3 regions of the Crassaminicella indica genome follow, and region 1 is predicted to be linked to each of the others. Evidence: riboswitches for the same ligand, from Rfam matches in the RefSeq annotation. Region 1 holds a riboswitch; each other region holds the start of a gene.
What was found. A riboswitch is a leader RNA that binds a small molecule or an ion and turns the genes downstream of it on or off. The one in region 1 is predicted to bind cyclic di-GMP.
Positions count from the first base shown of each region.

Region 2: linked by a shared signal. The riboswitch ahead of KVH43_RS05345 (GGDEF domain-containing protein) and the one ahead of KVH43_RS12700 (ATP-binding protein) in region 1 are both predicted to bind cyclic di-GMP.
Region 3: linked by a shared signal. The riboswitch ahead of KVH43_RS11620 (GspE/PulE family protein) and the one ahead of KVH43_RS12700 (ATP-binding protein) in region 1 are both predicted to bind cyclic di-GMP.

Region 1 is NZ_CP078093.1:2,658,978-2,664,699, forward strand. It holds gene KVH43_RS12690 (STAS domain-containing protein) at 1-184, opposite strand, end outside; gene KVH43_RS12695 (methyl-accepting chemotaxis protein) at 196-2,190, opposite strand; gene KVH43_RS12700 (ATP-binding protein) at 2,207-2,617, opposite strand; cyclic di-GMP riboswitch class I at 2,848-2,934, opposite strand; T-box leader at 3,187-3,425, shown strand; gene KVH43_RS12705 (sodium-dependent transporter) at 3,481-4,794, shown strand; gene KVH43_RS12710 (diguanylate cyclase domain-containing protein) at 4,849-5,722, opposite strand, start outside.
Region 2 is NZ_CP078093.1:1,130,371-1,136,092, reverse strand. It holds gene KVH43_RS05365 (NADH-dependent [FeFe] hydrogenase, group A6) at 1-402, shown strand, start outside; gene KVH43_RS05360 (hypothetical protein) at 637-966, opposite strand; gene KVH43_RS05355 (M15 family metallopeptidase) at 1,053-1,904, opposite strand; gene panD (aspartate 1-decarboxylase) at 1,985-2,368, opposite strand; gene KVH43_RS05345 (GGDEF domain-containing protein) at 2,770-4,074, opposite strand; cyclic di-GMP riboswitch class I at 4,143-4,225, opposite strand; gene KVH43_RS05340 (3'-5' exoribonuclease YhaM family protein) at 4,436-5,395, opposite strand; gene KVH43_RS05335 (sulfite exporter TauE/SafE family protein) at 5,651-5,722, shown strand, end outside.
Region 3 is NZ_CP078093.1:2,439,604-2,445,325, forward strand. It holds gene KVH43_RS11605 (recombinase family protein) at 1-917, opposite strand, end outside; gene KVH43_RS11610 (hypothetical protein) at 1,218-1,403, shown strand; gene KVH43_RS11615 (sigma-70 family RNA polymerase sigma factor) at 1,483-1,881, shown strand; cyclic di-GMP riboswitch class II at 2,140-2,222, shown strand; gene KVH43_RS11620 (GspE/PulE family protein) at 2,308-3,990, shown strand; gene KVH43_RS11625 (type IV pilus twitching motility protein PilT) at 4,001-5,056, shown strand; gene KVH43_RS11630 (type II secretion system F family protein) at 5,094-5,722, shown strand, end outside.

The DNA.
Region 1 (5,722 bases):
CCATGCACTTTTTATAAATTCCTACTAATACACCAAGACCTGTACTATCGATAAATGTACAATTATTAAAATCAAGCACAAAATCTTTTTCTCCTTTGTCAATTAGAGCATTTACTTTTTCTCTAAACTGATCAGCTTCATCCACTGAAAAATTCTTAGGTATTAACATATTTTTATCATTCATTTATATTCACCTCAAATTTTAAATTTTTCTACAAGATTATTTAGACTATTTGCCATAGCACTAGTCTCCTCTGAACTAGCAGCAAAATTCTGAATAATAGAATTTTGTTCCTCAGTAGCTGCTACAACTTCTTGACTATTATCTGCTGTAGTTTCAGTAATGGTTGCAACTGTATCAATCAGCTGAATAATTTGATCCGAGCTTGCGACTTCATCCTTCGCAACATCTACAACTTGTTCTATATCCTTTACTATTTGTTCTACTGCATCAATGATTCTAACAAAAGACTTGTCCGTTTCATTAACTACCATTACCCCGTTTTCTACTACCTTCTTACTATTATGCATTGATTCTACTGCCTTATCTATTTGAACTACCATTTCATTTACCAATGAAGAGATTTCATTAGCTCCTATATTTGTTTGTTCTGAAAGCTTTCTAACTTCTTCTGCTACAACAGTAAAGCCCTTTCCATGCTCTCCAGCTCTTGCTGCCTCTATGGCTGCATTTAATGCTAATAAATTTGTCTGATCTGCAATATTATTAATTGTACTAATAATTTCTCTAACTTTTTTTGAAAGTCCATTTAATGACTTTAATATATTCGCTGTTTCATTAGATACATTACTAATATTTTCAATAGCTTCAACTGTATCCTTAACTTTTATTCTTCCTTGCTGTGCAACATCCATAGTATGCTCAGAATTATTTTTTGCTTTAAATGCTCTGCTTTGTGCTATTTGTATCAAGCTAGAAAGCTGAACTAAAACCTCAGATATTTCAACAATTGAATTATTTTGACGTTCTGCATTAGATGCAACTACTTGGATATTAGATGTAATTTGTTCAGCTGATGCACTTATTTCTTCAGCAGAGGCAGAGATTTCCTCAGAAGAAGCTGCTAATTCTTCTGCACCCTTTCTAACATGATTTATTATATTAGATTGATGTTTTATCATATTATTAAAATATTCACCTAATACTTGTATTTCATCATTTGTAGTTATTTTAGATCTAACTGTTAAATCACCATTTCCTGCTTTTGTCATTAATTTTTCTAGCTCTTTAATTGGATTGATTATATTTCTTGTTATTAAAATATAAGCTACAAGCATTGAAACAAGTAACGCTATGGCAGTTATCACTATTGTATTCCTTCTAATTTTATTAGCTGCTGACATATATTCATCATAATCAGCAGTTACTGCCAAAATCCATTTATTTACAGGAATAAATTTTACAAATTTTCTCACTCCTTCATATGTATAATAACCTTCACCCGTTTCCCCCTTCTTCATTTTGTCTACTAAAGCTTTTAATTCTTTATTATTTGCATTCCCTACATTTTCTTTTAATATTTTTTCAGCTTTTGGATGATATACAAGTAATCCATTTCTATTAATCATATAAGCATATCCAGTTTTGCCTATCTTTATTTTAGAAGCATGCTTATAAATATTTTCAAATTTAATACTTCCAACAACTGTCCCCACTACCTTTTGATCTATCCTTAAAGGATAAGCAACAGCTATTACAGGTTTATTCGTGATTTTAGACAATATGACATCACTTTCAGCTTCAGTTCCTTTTAAAGCATTTTGAATATAATCAAAATCACTTAAATCCATATTAAAATTTTCACTTTTATTGCTAATAATACCTTTACCAAAGGCATCTGTAATAATTAATGCTTCTACATAATCACTGTTATCTTTTTGTAATTCTGATAAATATTTAAAAACTTTACCTTTCTCTGTACTATCCCCTGCTGCAACTTTAACCAAATCTTCATTGTGACTTAAAATTTCAATATACTTATTTACCGAATTAATTGTTTCATTAATAACATCTGCTGTTTTTATAGTAATTTCACTTAATTTTTCTTCAGTTGTATCCTGTATTGAATTTGAAGTCATCATATACGAAGTAGTGCCTAAAATAATGAGCGGTACAGCTATAAATATAAAAAACATAGCAACTAATTTTGTTTTCAAACTTATTTTCATCATATTCCTCCTTATCTTAATTCTGAGCTTTATTCTTTTTAGCTGTTAAATACTTTTGTATAATTAAAATATTATTTTTAAACTCTATTTTATCTGCCATACATTTTATAAGAAACAATCCCCTTCCAGAATCATTTAATAAATTTTCATCATATATTGCATCTGGAATATTTATGTTTTTAAACCCAGTCCCTGAATCCTCTATCTCAAACTTTATATTTTTTTCATTAAGTACATATCTTAAATAAATAGGTCTTTCTACACAACACTTATTTCCATGCTTAAAAGCATTTGTTAAAGCTTCTATAAGCATTAATCGAATATCAAATGATTCTTCAAAATTCTCTATCTCTGTAATAATTTTATCAATAACATCTTTATGTTCATCTAAGCCATATAAAATAATTTCATCTTTTTTTATTCCCACAATCATCATCACCTTACTTTGCTTCTAATACATTTGTAAAAAAAAATAAAATTTTCAAATATTACTATTAAAAAAATCTTTTACAATAATATATTTGTTAATTTTCTCAACTTTAATATCGCTCATCACCCCCCAATAAATTATTGAAAAATATACATTAAAAAAACATCTATGCTTCCACAGATGCCCAAAATTGCTAAATAAAGAATATTCTCTATATACTAGCATTGTTCGGCAGTCTGTCAATCATAGGATTACAATCCCTTAGACACATGACTTTGCGTCCTTACCTTTCGATAAGTTTGCTATTGTCGCAATATCTATCATTTAATTTTTACTGTTATATTTATAAAAATTTTTTAATATATTTTTCTATATATTATATAATTCTACATATATAGATATATATTAACATCATTGTTTATGTTTGTAAAATTATTTGCTTATTAATTATAATAATAAAAAAGTCATGCTTTTAAACACAACTCTTTTAAATTTTGTATTTTTTCAAAAATACTATTTGACAAATTTATAATTTTTCTTTATAATTTCATTTAACAATAAAATATGCTAAAGCTGTGATTAAGAGTAGTACATTTCATTGAGAATTACAGAGAGTCAGGGATTGGTGGAACCTTGATATTCAAAATGATTTGGAATGGGCTTATGAGCGGAAGCTGAAACTTTAGTAGGCAACACGGTTTTCTCCCGTTATAGAGATAGGATATCGGATTATTTCCTGTATCTGAAAAAGAGAAAATTTTTATTTTCTAAATATGAGGTGGCACCACGTTGATTCGTCCTCTATATGTATATACATATAGAGGATTTTTTATATTCTTGAATTTTAAGGAGGAATTGAATTGAAAAAACGAGAAAATTTTTCTTCAAAGCTTGGATTTATACTTTCTTGTGCAGGGGCTGCCATAGGGCTTGGGAATGTGTGGATGTTCTCTTGGAGATTAGGAGAATATGGAGGAGCTGCATTTTTAATTCCTTATTTTATATTTGTATATTTTTTAGGCACTACCGGACTTATTACAGAAATTGCTTTTGGGAGAAAATATCAAAAAGGTGCATTAAGTGCCATAAAAACTGTTTTTAAAGAGAAAAATTTAAAATTTGGAAGCCTATTAGGAAGTATTCCTCTTGCTGCAATGACAGGAATCTTTATTTTCTATATTGTAGTAGTTGGATGGATTTTCAGATATTTTTATGCTTCCCTTATAAATATCTTTCAAACAATAGATATTCCTACATACTTTGGAAGCTTTGCCGGAAGCATAGCAACAGTTCCCTGGACAATCTTAGGGATGATTGCTACAGTTTTTATACTTTGTATGGGAATTGGTTCTGGTGTAGAAAAAATTAATAAAGTAATTATGCCTGGGTTATTTATTTTATTTGTTGTTTTATTGATAAAATCGTTAACTCTCCCAAATGCGATAGCAGGTGTAAAATATCTATTAATGCCAAATTTTTCATATCTCTTAAAGCCTATTACTTGGGTTATGGCATTAGGACAGGCTTTCTTCTCTGTATCTCTAAGCGGTGCAGGAATGGTAGTATACGGGAGTTATTTAAAAGAAGATATAGATATTCCTTCATCAGCACGAAGCATAGTCATTTTTGATACATTAGCTGCACTCATGGCTGCCTTTATTATTATTCCAGCTGCATTTTCCTTTGGCCTTGATCCTGCTGCTGGTCCACCACTTTTATTTATTACTGTACCTAAAATATTTACGCAAATGACAGGTGGCTATATTTTTTCTATTATATTTTTCTTAAGTATTGTATTTGCAGCTATCTCCTCTGCAATAAATATGATGGAAGCACCTATTGAAGCTTTAATCGAAGAATTTCATCTTAGTAGAAAAAAAGCAACTATTTTAATAGGTTTAATCTGTTTATGTATTTCAATCCTTTTAAGCATCAACATAGATTTATTTGGAGCATGGGCTGATTTTATGAGCATATATTTAGCTCCTATTGGTGCAAGTATTTCTGCTTTTGTTTTTTATTGGATTTGTGGTAAAACTAAAGCCTTAGAAGCTATTAATCTAGGCGCAAAAACTCCACTAAAAAATAGCTTTTTAATTTTAGGAAAATATATTTATATTCTTGTTGCAGTTTTTATTGTAATTTTAGGAGCTATCTATGGTGGTATTGGTTAGACCTATTTTGAAATTAAAAGCTAAGGTTGTGCTTAGATATTAAGCACAACCCTTTTATAAACAAAGATGATTTCTTTTTTTGTATTCATACATCAATTTATCTGCTCTAGCCATTAACTCTTCAATACTTACTGGATTTTCAGGATCAAAATATGCAGCACCTATACTAATAGATATATTAAAAGGATAGTTGCTTTCTTCATTAAATGCTCTTTGTTGATCTAAAAGCTTATTTATAAACTTTTCAATATCCTGCTTTTTTACATCTATAGATAAAGCTACAAATTCATCTCCTCCGATTCTTGCAAGAACATCATTTTCATGAAAAGTATTTTTTAAAATCTTTGCAGTCCCAATCAATGCACAATCTCCTTGATTATGAGATAAATTGTCGTTAATATGCTTCATTCCATCAATATCAATAAAAAATAATAACATTCCTTTCTTATTACGTCTTGCAAATTCAAATTTATGTCTAATGATACTAAAAAATCCTCTTCTATTATAAAGAGATGTAAGTTCATCTGTAAGGGATTGAATTTTTAATTTTTCACGAAGATGTACCTTTTCAGTAATATCTCTAATAGATAAAAGATATGCTTCTTTCCCTTCCCAGTCAGTTTCTGAAATACATACCTCTCCAATAATTTGATTTCCATCCATAGTTTTTATTGTAATTTCTTTAACACCATTTTTAATAGTACTAAAATCTAAAATATCAAATGTTAACTCTTCATATTTTTCACCAAATATTTTTTTTGCTGCAGGATTTAGATACAGTATCTCTTTTTGACGATTAATAACTACCAAAGCATCTATATTGCTTTCAAGAATACCTCTATAATTTTTTTCAAGCTTTCGAATAGTTTCAAATGCTTTTTTTAATTCATTATTTGCCTCTTCAAGCTCCTTACTCTTTTGTACAGCA
Region 2 (5,722 bases), 1.2 Mb from region 1:
GATGTTGAGCTTCATCAGCTAAGAGGAATGGAAGGCATTCGTGAAGGAACAGTTAAAATCAAAGAAATGGATATAAAAATTGGTATTGCCCACGGTCTCGGTAATGCTAGAAAACTCCTTGAAGATATAAGAGATGGAAAGAGTCATTACCATGCCATAGAAATCATGGCATGTCCCGGAGGATGTATAGGTGGCGGCGGACAACCTTATCATCACGGCAACGAAGAAATTGTAAGAAAACGCCAACAGGCTATCTATAATGAAGACAGAAATAAAGCTTTAAGAAAATCTCATGAAAATCCAGAAATATTAAAGCTATACAAGGAATATCTCGGAGAACCTTATGGAGAAAAAGCTCATGATCTTCTGCATACCCATTATGAAGCAAGAGAACGCATATAACAAAAAGCTTTAATATTCTCAGATTATGATGATTACTAAAAAGAACCACCTTTGTTTTAATGGAAGTACACCAATACACCCAAAACAAAGAAGGTTCTTTTTATGTCTTTACTTAATAATAAGACAATTTTTAATAAAATTGCACAGGTAATTGATGGTTTATCTTCAACTAAGTGGAACTAAAAGCCTAAGAGAACTAATTGATAATACATATCTAAGTGTCTATCTTTTGCATTATTTAAAAATCATACAAAAAAGTATTTCTGCAGCATATTCAAACCCTACTATTGAAATTATTAATCCAAAAATTTCACAATATATTATATGTATATTTTCTTCTTTTTTATCGTTTCTTTTATGTTTAAAAGATTTCATTACAATGTCAGGATTAACAAAAAATAAAAATCCACCCATTCCGATACTTGACCATCTTAATATTGTACAAGCTCGCTCTTGGATTGAATGAAATTCAAAATTCATACTTAAGTGTCCAAATAACATTGTAACGAAAAACAATAAAACAAAAATAATTCTAATTAATAAAATTTTATACTTTTCATTCATGGTAAATCTCCTGTTAACCATTAGTTTAGGTCAATTATACCACATATTAACAAATTATAGATATTGATTTTATAACTAAAAAACCCTTAAAAAGGTATGGTTAAAAATAACAACTGTACCTTTTGTATATTCCTCATCAATTCTTCTTGCTTCTTCATCAATTGTTTTTGGTTATTTTCAACAAATAACAAGCTTTTATCTTTTTTTAATTCTTTAAAAAACTCTTCTAAAGTAATATTCCTTTTAAAAATATATTCTGCTACTTCTCTGCCTACATACCTTATATGCCAGGGTTCATAACTATACCCTGTAATAGCTTCTTTCCCTTTAGGATATCTTACAATAAAACCGTATTTATAACTGTTTTCTTTAATCCACTGACCTTCTTTTGTATTTTCAAAGGCTTCAACTAATTGAAATCTTACGCTTTTACTTGTAATATCCATAGCTAAACCTGTTTGGTGTTCGCTTTGCCCTGGATAAGCACTAATTTTAGCAGCTGCTTTTTTTCCTATGGTCCTAACCTTATAGTTAAAAATAGCCTTTTGCCTTCTGTAAGACCTATATCCAGATAATCCATAAAGCTCTATTCCTTCCTTTTTCGCAGCTTTAAATAATTCCTCTAAAGCTAAAGCTGCTTCCCTTCTCATTTTCTTTTTAGGGTGCTTCCCTTTAAATGGAAAAGGCACCTTTGAAAATACCAAATCCTTTGGTACATAATTTGATGGTAAATTTCTATTTTTATTTACCAAAACAAGTAGATCATCAACATTTTTGATCATTTTTATATTATTTTTTAAATAAGTCGTTCCCTCTAAGGAATATTTAGCAAAAGCTTCTTGTTCTTCTAGTTCTTGTGCAATAGTTAAACCACTCATCATGATAAATACTACAGCAACAAGCACTAGAATATTAAATGCTTTATTTATTGCTATCATTAACATGCCTCCCGCTAGTCAAAATGCATGAATATTATAAAAAACCTAGTTTCCTTTTAAAAGAAAACCAGGTTTTAAGATTATTTTATATCTCCATGAATTTCAGTATCTGTTTTCTCAATGATTTTATTATCCTCATCAACAAAAACTACCCTCGGCTTAAAGCTTCTTGCCTCCTGCTCATCTATCCAGCAATAAGCAATAATAATAACTGTATCCCCTGGCTGTACAAGTCTCGCCGCCGCACCATTTAAGCAAATCACTCCACTGTTAGGTTCTCCTTCTATTACATAGGTTTCTAGCCTTGCACCATTACAATTGTTAACAATCTGAACTCTCTCTCCCGGCAAAATCCCTGCTGCATCCATTAAAGTCTTATCAATAGTAATACTTCCTACATAATTCAAATTTGCTTCTGTTACTGTAGCTCTGTGTATTTTTCCTTTAAACATATTGAGCATCATTTGTTATTCCTCCTCGTCTGTTCAAAATACCATTCCTAAGACTGAGGCTTACTATCAGTCCCTGTCCAAAGGATCAGTGCAAAATTTTTTGATGCATAGTATTTTTTCTAAAACATTAAGGTTTGACTCTTTTGATATCAACCAAATTCATTTTAACATACTATATTTATAAATACAAATTGCTTTTTATAGGTAAACAACATCAACATAAAAAAAAGAAATATATAAAGATAAGTGAATGACTTCGATAACTTTTGTAAAAAAACTTACTGAAATTTCATAAAAAATACGTTAAGAACCTTCATTGTTTGAACGAAGTGAGTTTTGAAGGTTTAGTATTTTTTCATGGAATGAAGTTTTGTTTTTTCAAAAGTTATCTGGAATGAACTATCTTTTATATTTCATTTTGAAGTTGGATCCCTATAACTATTGTTCTGACAGGATAAAGCTTTATAATCTAGTAAATTATTGAAAACTTTAAAGTTATTACGTCCACAAATCTTTGCTTGATACATAGCAATATCTGCATTCTCCATTAAGGTTTCCATATCTACACCATGCTGAGGAAATATTGCAATACCCATACTGCATGTAACATACATTTCTTCTCCTTTTATAGTAAAAGCTTGTGTAAATACATTAACCATTCTATTGGCTATTGCAATAATCTCATCAGTTAATTCAATATCTTCTAATATAATCATGAATTCATCTCCACCAAGCCTAACTACTATATCATTTTTTCTAACACTTCTTTGCAGTCTAATCGCAACCTTCTTTAAAAGTTCATCTCCAGCAGCATGACCTAACGTATCATTTGCAACTTTAAATTTATCTAAATCTATAAACAAGACACCAAGCATACTTTTTTTCTTTAGAGCTTTATGAATAGCCAATTTCAGTCTCTCTTCTCCATATCTTCTATTTGGAAGCTCTGTAAGAAGATCATGGTAAGCTAAATACTTCATTTTTTCTTCATATTTCTTATGAGCACTTACATCAATTATACGAACTAATATATATGCATTTTCTAATACGTGAAATCGTTTTATATGTAAATCAATCCAAATATTGTTAAGCTTCTCATTCATTATTGCCAACTCTTTATTTCTATTTTTAAAATATTGTTTGAAATGATTGTACGGTATTTTCTTTTGAATATTACTAAGGATCAATTCATCAATCCCTCTTCCAATTAATCTATCTTCTTTATGAAACAACTGTATTGCCTTAAGATTGCATTCTATTACCTTTAATGTATCCTCCTCTAAAATTAAAATTGCATCCATCATCTCATTGAATGCAGTCTTCTCAAATATACGTTTCTTCATATCCTTATTAATTCTGTAATATGATATTAAATATGTAAATATTAGTATGCATATTAAATATGATAAATATGTCAATTTATCAATGCATGTACTAGATGTAACAAAAATACCTATACAATTAATCAGTAAGGTTACAACTACATATACTTTTAAAAGCAAAATTTTATAAAGAAATGTAGTCCCTACTCCTATAACAACAATATAAAACAATGATGTAGTTTCTGGGAAATTTTTCATCGCATTTCCTATAAAAAAACAAATGCTTATTAAATAAAAAACTGCGAAAAATAAAGTATTAAAGCAAGCTCTTTCTATTTTTGTCTTTACTAATTTTGATATCAATATAAGCACCCCTTTTGATTTCAATAAACCCATAAAAATAGCCCCTATAAACCATAGGCGCCTTGTACTTTATCATGATAAAATTACACATCAATCTATGCTTCGGCAACCTGGCAATCATAGAAAAATCCTTAGACCCATGGCTTTGCGTCCTTACCTTTCGATAAGTTTGCTATTTACAACATAAATCATTCAATTATATCGTTATTTTGTCCTATTTATTTTTATAAAGCTAGGACTTTTGTACTATTATTTGTTTTTCTATATTTTTTGAATTTTTCCTTCTTTTTTGAAAATTTATTTTGAAAATGTTTTCCTGTTTAATCTATATGTTTTTTTACTATGGCTTATGACTCCGTTACACAAAAAAATAAACCAAACAATAAAGTTTGATTTATTCATCACAAAGCAACGTTTTATATAATCTTCGATTATCTAAAGACCATATTGGATCTGTAAATTCTCCCGGTTGAATATTTTTTAAATGGTCTTCCATATCATACATCCTTGCATCAATCATATCAATATAATGTAGGAGTTCTCCTTCTGGAATCATAGGCTTTTTAGGACTTCCAAATTCCGGCTCATAATGATGGCTAAGTACCATATGCTTAAGGAGCATAATAATTTCTTCATCAGCTCCTAATTCTTGTCCAACTCTGCTTATTTTATTCATTCCCATACTAATATGCCCAAGAAGTTGTCCTTCTTTGCTATATTCTGCAATTCCTAATTCATCTGAATCTAGTTCTTCTAGCTTTTCTATATCATGAAGAAGAATTCCTGCAAAAAGGAGGTCTTTATTCACATTTTTATAAACTTCAATGAGTTTTTCTCCAGTTCTCAACATTCTAAGTATGTGGTACATAAGTCCTGAACGGATAGCATGATGCAATGATTTAGCTGCTGGATAATACATTAGCTTTTCTTTTGATTCTAATATAACTTTTTCTACAATTCCCTTTATATCCTTATTTTTTATCTTTTGCACATATTCATAAATCTCATGAAACATTTCTTCTGCCTTTATAGGTGCAGCTTGCACATAATCTTCAATATTTTGCTTATCATCATCATTTGCTAATCTAATCCGATTGATTTTTAATTGTAGCTTTCCCTTCCATTCCGTTACATTTCCTCGTACTTTTATCAAGCTTCCTATAGGAAATTCTTTATTCTGCCCTTCTTGACAATCCCACAATTTACCATTTACCTCTCCTGTCTTATCTGATAATGTAAAATCTAAAAAATTTTTATTATTAGCAGATAATTTCATTTCTACTTTTCTCACAATAAAGAAGCCTTGTATTTCATCTCCATTTTTAAATTCCTGGATGCTTTTTTCTTCAATCATTTTTTCTCCCTCCTACAATACACTTTCTATATCATTTTATAATTTTTTATACACTTTTCCAATGTTTGTGAAGATTTTTTTATAAAAGTTATCAAAGTCATTCACTTACCTTTATTTATTTTTTTAATGTTGATGCTATTTATATATATTTTTGTTTAAATATATTTGAAATTACATATATAAGAAGAATAGTGGGGATTATAGAAACAGGGATAGATGGTTTATTTACAAGGTTTATAATATAGGAGGAAGACTTTGAAAAAAACAAAAATAATGTTCATTGGAATAGCTACAGGTTTTATAAATGGCTTATTGGGTTCAGGTGGA
Region 3 (5,722 bases), 220 kb from region 1:
CATTGAGTACTAGGAATGATTCCTTCATGCTTACCTACAGAAATAATCCATTCAGAGTGATCTCTGATTTTATTTGATGTATTTTTCTTTTGAATAGTTTTATTATATGCCATAATTCCATTTCTATTGTTGAAATCTTTTTTATCTGAATATATGTCAAAATTATTTACTAAAAAATAGTTGTATAGTTTTTCATCAGCAATTGCATAAACAGGATTAGATAGAATGCCTCGCAAAGCAAATCGTGAAAAATCGATATTATTACGGGTTTTCATATTATTTTGAATGCAATATGTTTCAAGTTTACTTAATGATTTGAATTCTAAAAACTTATGAAATATTATTTTGACTATTTCTAATTCAGTAGGAACAGGAAAAAGTTGAAAAATTTTTCTTCGTTTATTATTTAAATCAGTAATTTCAACTGATTTCGATATAAAACCTATAGGAGTTGTACCACCAAGCCATCTACCTGTACGTGCAAGCTGAAGCATATTATCTCTTATGCGTTCTGCAATTGTTTCTCTTTCAAGTTGTGCAAAAACAGAAGCTATATACATCATTGCACGACCCATTGGTGTTGAAGTATCAAACTGCTCGCGAATAGATATAAAAGCTATATTCTTATGATTTAATATTTTCATGGTATCTGAAAAGTCAGAAATATTCCTAGATATTCTATCTAGTCTATAGCACATCAAAATATCAAATTTGCCTTTTTGAGCATCTTTTAGCATTCTTTGATATTCTGGTCTATCTATATTTCCCCCAGAGAAACCTTCATCTTCATAGATAATAAATTTTTCAATAGGATGAAAGTGCTTAAGTGCGTATTCTTTGCAAAGTTCAATTTGATTTTGTGTAGATTCACCTTTTCCTGTAAATTTAGATTTTCTAGAATAAATTGCTATATGCATAATATCACCTTTCTATTAAGTTCTTTACTATAATATTATTTTAGGTTATAAAAAAAAGAAGCAAATAATTATTAAATTTCAAGAGATTATTTCCGAGGTAATAGTGAAAATACGATAGATATTAGCAATAATCAGCATAATAGTAAAAAAATTTACCGATATATAAGGAAATACAGCTAAAAATAATAAAATTCAAAAGACTATGTAAGATGTATTGATTAAGTATTTTATAATATTAAAAATAAAACCTGTAGTATAGTACAAACTAAGGTTGGCATAGATTTTATATGAGGTGATAGTATGAAAGTTAGAATATTTTTTCCAGATACATTAGAAAAACAAAAGGGATTTTATGAAAAAGTAGCACAGGAGCAGGTCAAAATCATAAAAAATTATATTGAAGAGCTTCCAATAAATAAAGAAGAAAAATATAGTCTTTGGGAAGAGATAAAATTAGATATAAAAAAAGATTTATTTAAAATATGAAAGTATAATTTAAAATAATTACTTCCGAGTAGAAAAATATAATAGAACAAAACACGTTATAAATCATACTTTAGTATAAATTGAAAACGAAATATTAATGACTATACGTTCCAATAAAAAAACAAAAAATGAGGTATCATTACAAGACCCTATTGGTGTAGATAAAGAAGGAAATGAAATATCTTTATTAGATATTTTAGGAACTGAAACAGATAAAGTTTTAGATGAAGTAGAATTAAAGATACAAATAAAAAAATTATATCAAAAAATGGCAAGTGTGTTAAAAAACAGAGAAAGAATTGTTCTTCAATTAAGATATGGGTTAGTCAATGATGGAAGTAAAACCCAACGAGAAATAGCAAAGCTATTAGGAATTTCTCGATCCTATGTTTCTCGAATAGAAAAAAGAGCTATAAAAAAACTTAGTAAAGCTTTTAATCATAATACAAAAAAAATTAAAGATAAAAGTGATAAATAGATGTTAGCATTTTGCTAACATTTCATTTTTAATATACTATATTTCAAAAAAATATTGTAAATTTTTATATTTTTATCACTATTTCCTTGGAAATTCCATAACATAAATTTCTTGTTGGAAAATTAGGGAATTAATGATATAATGTCTTAGGTATATGTTTATTATGATAATTGGTGAAATGTATTTTGTATAGAGGATTTTAAAAATTTAAGAACTATTAACTATGTTGAACTATTTATATTAATTTAAATAGTGATATGTAATGTTAGTACAAATGATACATGGTTATATTTGGACGCCTATACCATGTTGATGTAGTGGCGTAACCGACTAACACTATATTATTTATATATAGGGGGTTAGTCTTTTTGTTTTTTTGAATTATGATTTTTATTATATTATAAAAATATATATTATGAATGGATGATGATAATGCAACCCAAAAAACGATTAGGAGATTTGCTCATTGATGCAGGATTTATCACAAAGGAACAAATTAATGAAGCATTAAAAATTCAAAGAGCTTCTGGAAAAAAATTAGGAGAAATTCTAATCGATGAAGGTTTCATTCAAGAAAAAAAAATGATAGAAATATTAGAATTTCAATTAGGAATTCCTCATATGGATTTAGAAAAGTATTATATTGATGCTGAAATTCCTAAATTGATTAACGAAAGTCTTGCAAAAAGACATTTATTGATTCCTGTAAAAAAAGAAAATAATAAATTATTTGTAGCAATGGCTGATCCTTTAAATATTTTTGCGATGGATGATGTAAGAATTGCTACAGGATTAGAAGTTGAACCTATAATCGCTACAAGACAAGATATATTAAATGCAATTGACTATTATTATGGTAAAGAAAGTGCTGAAAAAGCAGTTGAAGATTTTAAAAATCAGTATAGCTTTGAAGATTTATCAGATCTAGATGAAACCATATTAAATGAAATTAATAATGCGCCTGTTGTTAGACTGGTCAACTCTATTATTAGGCAAGCAGTAAAAGCAAAAGCTAGCGATATTCATATCGAGCCTTTTGAAAGTAATGTTAGAGTACGATTTAGAATTGATGGAGAGCTGCAAGAAATTATATCTCCTGAAAAATCTACTCATTCTGCAATTGTTACAAGAATTAAAATAATGGGAAAAATGAATATTGCTGAAAAAAGAATTCCTCAAGATGGTAGATTTGAAACAACTGTTGATGGAAAAGAAATTGATATGCGTATTTCTACATTGCCTACAGTTTATGGAGAAAAGATAGTTATTCGTTTATTAGATAGAAGCAGTTTCTTAATGTCAAAAAATCAATTGGGGTTTTCTGAAAAAAACTTAGAAATTTTTGATAAAATCATTAAAAGTCCTAATGGGATTATTTTGGTAACAGGACCAACAGGTAGTGGTAAGACTACAACATTATATACAATTCTTAGAGAATTGAATCAAATAAATAAAAATATTATTACTGTAGAAGATCCAGTAGAATATAGTTTGAATGGCATTAATCAAGTACAGGTAAACACTAAAGCAAATTTAACTTTTGCTAATGCACTAAGGTCTATATTAAGACAAGATCCTGATATTATTATGATCGGAGAAATCAGAGATAGTGAAACTGCCCAAATAGCAGTTAGAGCTGCCATAACTGGACATCTTGTTTTAAGTACTATGCATACTAATGATTCTCCTTCAACAGTAGCACGCCTTATGGATATGGGAATTGCACCATATTTGGTATCTTCATCTGTTATTGGAGTAATCTCACAAAGATTAGTAAGAAAAATTTGTCCTGAATGCAAACAATCTTATGTACCAAATGAAATAGAAAAAAAAATACTCAATATTTCTGATGAAACCTTATTGTATAAGGGAAAAGGATGTAATTATTGTAATGGTTCAGGTTATAAGGGAAGAACAGCTATTCATGAAATTATGCTGGTAAATAAAGATTTAAGACTACATATTGATAAGGGTGAAAGTATTGATATTTTAAGACAAAGTGCTATTAATCAAGGTATGATTCCTCTTAAAGAAAATAGTTTTAAATTAGTATTAGAAGGTATTACAACAGTAGATGAATTAAACAGGGTATCCTATAACCTAGATTAGGTGGTGGAATATGAATATACTAGATTTATTAAAAAAAGCAATTGAAAAAAAAGCATCTGATTTACATGTAACAGTAGGTGTCCCTCCTGTATTAAGAATCAATGGAAAATTAGAAAAAATAAATGAAAAAGCATTGGCACCATATGATACTATTGCTTTAGTACAAGAGCTTTTAACTGATCAACAAATTATAGAGTTAAAAGAAAAGGGTGAAATTGACTTATCCTTTTCTTATCATGGATTAGGAAGATTCAGAGTAAATATATATAAACAAAGAGGAAGTTATGGAATGGCTTTAAGGACAGTTGCTTTAAATATTCCTACTATTGATGAACTGGGCTTTCCACAAATACTAAAAGAATTAGCATTAAAGCAAAGAGGATTAATATTGGTAACAGGACCAACAGGTAGTGGTAAATCTACAACATTAGCATCTATGATTGATTATATTAATCAAGAAAAAAGCTGTCATATTTTGACCCTTGAAGATCCAATTGAATACCTTCATAAGCACAATAAAAGTATTGTAAATCAAAGAGAAATTGGAAATGATTCGCATAGCTTTTCTAGAGCATTAAGAGCTGCTTTAAGACAAGATCCAGATGTAATACTAGTAGGAGAGATGCGTGATCTAGAAACTATTAGTATAGCTATTACAGCTGCAGAAACAGGACATTTAGTACTTTCTACACTACATACTATAGGAGCTGCAAAAACTATTGATCGTATTATAGATATCTTTCCTGCACACCAGCAGCAACAAATCAGAGTACAATTATCTACAGTAGTAGAAGGTATCATCTCGCAACAGCTTTTAGAGAGAACTGATGGACAAGGAAGAGTAGCTGCATTAGAAATAATGGTTGCAACATCTGCTATAAGAAACTTGATTCGGGAAGGGAAAACTCATCAACTTCAAACTAATATACAAACAGGTAGCAAATTCGGCATGCAGACAATGGATCATGCTATCCTTGATTTATATAATAAAGGGTTAATTAATAAAAAAACAGCTTTGACCTATGCAGTAGATTGCGATAATTTAGAGCGATTTATGCATATGTAAAAAATAAAGCTAATATTAAAAAACAAGGGGGATATATATGCCCACTTATAAATATAAAGCTATAAGTAAAGCAGGAGAAAGACTTGAAGGAACATATACTGCAAGAAGCAAAAATGAAGTTATCCATATGCTTAGGCAAAATCAAAATCATCCTATAAATATCGAAGAAATAATAGAAAAGCAATCAATAAGCATCAGCTTTTTTAAAAAAGTAAAAATAAAAGATATGGCTATATTTTGTAGACAGTTTTATACTATGCTCAATGCAGGAGTAACTGTTCTTAATGCTTTAGATACTTTAAGGTTTCAAACAGAAAATAAAAAATTAGCTAAAGTTATTGAAGAAGTTTACGAAGATGTTCAAAAAGGATTAACTTTTTCAGAATCTTTAAGAAAGCATAGAGAAATTTTTCCAGATCTATTGATCAACATGATAGAAGCAGGAGAAGTAAGTGGTACTTTAGATATTATTATGAATCGCATGGCTATTCATTATGAAAAGGAAAACAAAATTACCAATAAAATAAAAAGTGCAATGATGTATCCAATTATATTGAGTATAATATCAATTTTAGTAGTTGTATTTTTAATTATATTCATTATGCCTACCTTTATAGGACTGTTTGAAGGTAGTGGAGTAAAACTACCTCTTCCAACAAGAATATT